One region of the Staphylococcus coagulans genome, then DNA from elsewhere that is predicted to be linked to it. Evidence: predicted binding sites of a transcription regulator. Region 1 holds the regulator's gene; the other holds the start of a gene.

Evidence for each region. Region 1 encodes NrdR, which represses ribonucleotide reductase genes. Its sites were predicted from a motif close to AACACNATATATNGTGTT; they were not measured.
Region 2: a site for NrdR is predicted at 2,111-2,128, ahead of nrdI (class Ib ribonucleoside-diphosphate reductase assembly flavoprotein NrdI). Genes of this name have one in related genera too.

The regions. Positions count from the first base shown of each region.
Region 1 covers NZ_CP092966.1:1,182,523-1,185,959, reverse strand. Annotated here, with positions in the region: gene dnaI (primosomal protein DnaI) at 1-283, opposite strand, end outside; gene dnaB (replicative helicase loading/DNA remodeling protein DnaB) at 283-1,662, opposite strand; gene nrdR (transcriptional regulator NrdR) at 1,666-2,133, opposite strand; gene KM149_RS05560 (glyceraldehyde-3-phosphate dehydrogenase) at 2,361-3,374, opposite strand.
Region 2 covers NZ_CP092966.1:2,126,638-2,130,074, forward strand. Annotated here, with positions in the region: gene nrdE (class 1b ribonucleoside-diphosphate reductase subunit alpha) at 1-1,468, opposite strand, end outside; gene nrdI (class Ib ribonucleoside-diphosphate reductase assembly flavoprotein NrdI) at 1,431-1,829, opposite strand; gene KM149_RS10215 (DMT family transporter) at 2,453-3,340, shown strand; gene queF (preQ(1) synthase) at 3,357-3,437, shown strand, end outside.

The DNA of each region.
Region 1 (3,437 bases):
AACGAATTTTAATATGTTGGTTTTCTATATAAAGTTCAGGTATATGACCTTTAACAAAGTTTGGGCAGTTCTCGTACGTGTGCGAACCATCATAATGCTTTTGTTGATCTTTATATTCTTGAAGAATATTTAAATCTTCATCAATCATTCTGTTCGTTACTTCTGATTGATGCGCATTCAAAAAAGCTTTTACATCTGGATCATTTAATACTTGTCGTTTAATCTCTTGTATTTTTTGATCAAGGTTTTGATGGTTTCCCATAATACTATTGAAACTTTTCATTAATCTTCACCTGCCCGTCTTTTATTTTTTAGTTTATTAAGAAACGCCTCTCTATCCTTTGCTAACGCTTCTTGATCTTCTTCTTTTTGTTGATATTCTTCTGGATGTGTAATCCAACGTGGCTGTTTTTCTGATGGTGCATGACGGTAGCCACGCTTTTGATTTTGAGCAGTGGATTCATAGCGTTTTTGATTTGCATTATCTTGATTTTTTTGAACTTCCATTGCTTTATCATACGCTGTTCGTGCATCGGTTACACCACTTTTTTTCCAAGTCGATGCAACAGAATAAACATATTTTTCTGGTAAATTATTATCCGTCTTTTGCATCACAAACTGTAATAAAATATTAATAACACCAAAACTAAATCCTTCTCGCCGCATCAATTCCTCTATCATCTCTTTTTGATAGCGTGGCGGTTCAGATCCTCCATAAGATGTTAGCATAACAATCGGACTTGTATGATCCATTAAATCAAACCATTCATCCCAGTTTGACACTTCAACGGCTTCAGTTGACTGTTTTGATTCATCACTTGCAAGTTCAAGATTCTGTGCTTGTAACGCTGGCAATTCTTGCTGATGTTCCATAAGGTAATAGCTTTGTGCCTGTTTTCTTAAGTTTGTAACTGACAATGATTGATCGGCATTGAGTGATTTTAAAATAATTGCTTTCATCACATCCGGTGATAAACGATATAATGTTGCCAATTGGATAATTAAAGATTTCGTTGGCTCTGAAAGAATATTCTTACTTACATAATGAGATTGTAACATGTCAGCTAACAACTCAAAATCAAAGGAAACGTCTGTTAAGTCCAAACCTTCATATTGCCGTTCTTTAAGATTTTCATCTTGTGACACCAATTGATATTTTGGCACTTTAAATACATCTGTAAATTTTTTAGTTACTTCTGTATAACCTGATAGCTCTTTAGATGTAGGTATAAACGTTTTTTTAATTTGATGATAGCGTTGTTGACCAACAACCTCGTAAAAGTATATAGATAACATTGGATCGTTAAAAAAACGCTGTGCTGAAGGAGGTGGCAATAATTCATAAACGAACTGAGTTGTATTCTCAGATTGCTGAACAAAGGTTTTTAATAGTCCTATTCCTTCAAGTAAATCTAAAAACTCTCTAAACTGTCTTAAGCCCATTTTTAATTCTGACATCATTGTATAATGGGTATAACCTTCTTCAAAAGATACACCTTCAAATTGATTTAAAAATTGATATACGCCAATTGCTTCAGCACCAATTAAAGGTGTGAACAAACGACTTAACACATCGTAATGAACCGCATGAAAATAGAAACGGCGCATGACGACAAATCCGTCGTGTGGACTTAATTGGCTTTGATAAATGAATTGACTCATTATTTATTCACTCCGCTTGTTTTCTTTCAAAATCCCCTGCATTGATTTCAATAACTGATCAACATCTTTAAATTCTCGATAAACGGATGCAAAGCGCACATAAGAAACTTGGTCAACATGCATCAATAAATCCATCACGTGCTCCCCTATTTCCCGCGATGAAATTTCAGCAATACCGGATTCGCGTAATTTCCATTCAACTTGATTCGTAATTTCTTCGAGTTGTTGGAATCGGACGGGACGTTTTTCACATGAACGTACAAGTCCGTTTAAGATTTTCTCTCTGTTAAATTGTTCTCTTGTACCATCTTTTTTCACAACAATGAGCGGACTCATCTCTATATGTTCAAAAGTAGTGAAACGTGTCCCACAATGTTCACATTCACGTCTTCTTCTAATGGCATTCATATCATCTGCATGTCTCGAATCTACAACTCGAGATTGCGTATGATTACATTTTGGACATTTCACGACTTTGTCACCTCTTCATCTTAATTTTGTTTAATTATACTACAAACCTATTTATTTCAAAAGTTACGCCTATTTTAACGCAATTGAATTCGCAATTTTCCTTATTTGCACAAAAAAGCTGAGACAATTTCAAAATCGTCTCAACCTTTATATTGATTTTAGTTAATATTAATAATTTGTTTTAAGGTGTTCTCAGTCTCATGCCAACTTATTGACACATCGTATTATTATGCGACTTTGACTTTGAGTTGTGATGCGATTTGCTGTAATACATCGACAACTCTTGTGGAATAGCCCCATTCATTATCATACCATGCGAGTACCTTAACTTTCTTATCCCCCATTACAATCGTAGACTCAGCATCAATAATTGCAGAATGCGCATCAGTCGTAAAATCATCTGAAACCAACGGCTCATCAGAAATTGCAATAACTTGATCTAAATCATTCTCTCTAAAAACACGATTAATATCTTCTTTTGTAACTGTTTGTTTTAAATCAACAACTAAGTCAACTAAAGATACATTTTTAGTTGGTACACGTAATGCCATACCATGTAATTTGCCCTCTAACTCTGGTAAAACGAGTGATAATGCTTTTGCTGCACCAGTCGAAGTCGGAATAATACTTTCAAAGGCAGCACGTGCGCGTCTTAAATCTTTATGCGGATTGTCCAAGTTATTTTGGTCATTTGTCACAGCATGAACCGTTGTCATTAAACCATTTTCAATCCCAAAATGATCATTCAAAATTTTTGCGACAGGTGCTAAACAATTTGTTGTACAAGAAGCATTACTGAACACATCATATTGCATGACGTCTAATTCATGATCATTTACACCTTTCACAATTGTTTGCACTTCGCCTCCTTTTGACGGTCCCGTTAAAATTACTTTTTTTGCCCCTGCTTTAATATGAGCATTTGCTTTATCACCATGATTAAATTTACCTGTTGCTTCAACTACAATATCAATATCAAGCTCACCCCATGGCAAATTTTCAGGATTACGATCTGAAACGAGTTTAATTTCTTTTCCATCTACTTTAATACCATTTTCAGTTGCTTCAACAGTCTGATTAAAGCGACCGTGTGTTGTATCATATTTAAGAAGATGGGCTATCGTTTCAGGTGGATAACTTGCATTTAAAGCTACTACTTCTACATCTTCTCTATTCAATGCTACTCTTAAAACCATACGGCCAATTCGCCCTAAACCATTAATCGCAATCTTTGTCGTCATGATAAAAGCACTCCTTAATAATGTGTTATACTTATAGAAATTAGTATATCATATTAAAGTCGA
Region 2 (3,437 bases), 940 kb from region 1:
TAGCAAAGTCTCTAGCTTCTTCTGATTCATAGCTTATTTTATTTTTCGCAAGATAACCGTGTAAGTTCATCACACCTAAACCAACAGAATGAAGTTCACTGTTTGCTTTTCTTACACCAGGTGCGTTTTGAATATTAGCTTCATCACTTACAACAGTCAGTGCATCCATACCTGTATGCACTGAATCTCTGAACTTGTCAGACTCCATTACATTTACAATGTTTAATGAACCTAAGTTACATGAAATATCTCGCTTAATTTCATCTTCAATACCATAATCATTAATGACAGATGTTTCTTGTAATTGGAAAATCTCCGTACATAAGTTACTCATTTTGATTTGGCCGATATTAGAGTTCGCATGCACACGGTTGGCATTGTCTTTAAACATTAAATAAGGATAGCCTGATTGCAATTGTGTTTGCGCGATCATATTTAACATTTCACGTGCATCTTTGCTTTTCTTCATAATATTTGGGTTTTCAACAAGTTGGTCGTAATATTCATCAATATTAATGTCATCGAGTGTGACACCGTATTCTTTTTCAACCGTATGTGGCGCAAACATAAAGAAGTCTTTACCTTCTTTTGCTAGTTCAAAAAACTTAGATGGCACAATTAGACCTGTAGAAATCGTAGACAAACGTAAATCTTCATCAGCATTTACTTTTTTAGTGTCTAAAAACTCTTCCACATCATAATGAAAAATATTAAGGTATACTGCACCTGCTCCTGGACGTTGACCTAACTGATCAGCATAACTAAAGCCACCTTCTAAAGCTTTAGCAACAGGGAGCACGCCTTTTGCTACACCTTTGATGCCTTTGATTGCTTCGCCTCTGGCACGTAGTTTAGATAGATTAATAGCGACACCGCCACCAATCTTACTGAGTTGTTTTGCAGTTGAATCTATGTAGTTAATGGAATTTAAGCTGTCGTCCACTTCTAATAAGAAACATGATACAAGTTCCCCACGACGTGCACGTCCTGCATTTAAAAATGTAGGTGTCGCTGGTTGGTAACGTTGATCAATCATCGCTTGAATAAATTGTTTTGCTAAAGCGACATTACCTTTTGCAAGGTATAGTGACACAATCACGACATGCTGATGATAATCTTCAAGGTACTTTGATTTATCATTGGTTTTAAGTGCATAGTCTTTAAAAAACTTACTTGCTGACATATAGCTCGCAAATGCAAATGGAATTGAAGATGCAAATGCAATGACTTCAGCAAGTTGCGCTTCACTGTATTCGTTAAATACGTTGTAGTAAAAATTATTATCAACTAAAAAGTGAAGGCGCTCCAATTCACTATCAAAATGAACGGTTTTATCTTTAATTTCTTCAAGATACACCGCTAACGCTTCTTGGTCTTTTTCTATTTGAAAAAAGCCGTTTTCATTTCTCTTTGTGACTTGATTGTTTAATTCAATGTGATTGTACTGCTTTTGTTCCATAGTTTTCATAAAAATTGACCACCTTCTCTTTAAATTCTGTTGTGTCTTGGGCATTCCCATGTAATTCAAACTTCAATAATAAAGGGACATTGTACTCGTCAGAAATTGTTACGCCAGCCTTTGCGAAGTTTTGTCCCCAGTTGCGATTTCCACTTGCTGCAACGCCCTTTAAATATTCATGGTTTTTCCCTAAAAATTGTTGTACTGGTTGAGGCACCTCTCCAAAACCAATTGTACTTGTCACAATAATAAAGGGTTCTGTCATCTCTTCAGATGCATTCGTTTCATTAATCTCAAGTGTGTTATCAAGTTCTGCACGCTTAACAAAGCGTCTTACATTGCCGGTAAAAGAATAAAAAACGACTTTCATATTGAATAACCGCCTTTCATATTAAATGAACGATTTTTATATAATTGCTTTTGTTTTCTCTCAATCACAATATAATTCGCATTTAATTAAATGCGAACATATATTTGTTGTCATATGCACTTTAAGATGATGCGCTCATTTCGCAAATTGCTATATTCATCATGCAATCGTTCATTAAAAAATTAATAACACTACATGTAGAGAAGAAAAGAAATAGAATGTGCAAAAACGTGTAATCCTCTATCAATTCCAACCGTTTTCATCCTATTTCTCATCTTTCAAACACAATATATAGTGTTTCTTTTCGTTCATCGGTACTATATTATGTGTTTCATTATACATAAGTCCTTTCTGTTTTTAAAGAGATAAATATGAACTTTTGTCACCGATTGTCATCAAAAGCGATAGTATCAATAGGTTAGGGAAACAGAAAAATTTTTTCTGTAAGAAAACATTTTTAACGCTTGACTTTTGATGATAAAAGAATTATTAGACCACCTAAAATAGAACGTATGTTCTATTTTATTGTACACTTCCTTCACAAAATTTCAAGATATAATGCACGGTAACGCTTTTTATGCTACGATGTATAAGTCAAATTTTTATAATTAAGAGGCGATTTAATGAATTCAAAAATGAAAGGCATCGTTGCTATCTTAATTTCTGCGATTGGTTTTAGCTTTATGGCTGTTTTCTTTCGTCTCGCCGGAGATTTGCCCGTATTTCAAAAATCATTAGCTCGAAATTTTGTAGCGATGTTTATTCCCCTTTTCTTTATTATTAAATTCAAGCAACCTTTTTTCGGTAAACTCAGCAGTCAACCCTTACTCATTACACGCTCGATTTTAGGCTTAACGGGTGTGTTGTTAAATATATATGCCATTGATCATATGGTTTTAAGCGATGCAGACATACTTATGAAACTCAACCCATTTTGGACGATTCTATTAAGCTTAATATTTTTAAAAGAATATATTCAAAAGTATCAAATTACAGCGATGCTTGTCGCAATCGTTGGGATGCTTTTTGTAGTCAAGCCTGAATTTTCTTCAGAAATATTACCTGCGTTGACAGGATTGTTGTCTGGTATTTTTGCAGCTTCGGCTTATACAGCTGTACGTGCATTAAGTACACGCGAAGCACCTTACACGATTGTTTTTTATTTTTCATTCTTCTCAGTTATTGCGCTGTTACCATTTGTTATATTTACGTATGAACCGATGAGCCGTATACAAATCATCTACCTTGTTTTAGCAGGACTTTCAGCAGCTGTTGGTCAAATCGGAATTACTGTCGCATACAGTTATGCACCTGCAAAAGATATTTCTATTTTCACATACGCTTCTATCATCTTTACAGCACTCATAGGTTTTGTTTTATTCAAAGAAGCACCTGATTTCTACGCTGTAATTGGTTATATTATTATTCTAGGTGCAAGTTATTATATGTTTGAAAAAGCAAGACGCGCCACATACTCTGAACATCGTCATAAAAAGCAACAATCAAATTAAAGAAGGAGGCATACCAATGCCTAAAGGTCGTTCAAAAGAAGAATTAAAGGATATTACATTACTCGGCAATCAAAACAACACATATGATTTTGATTAC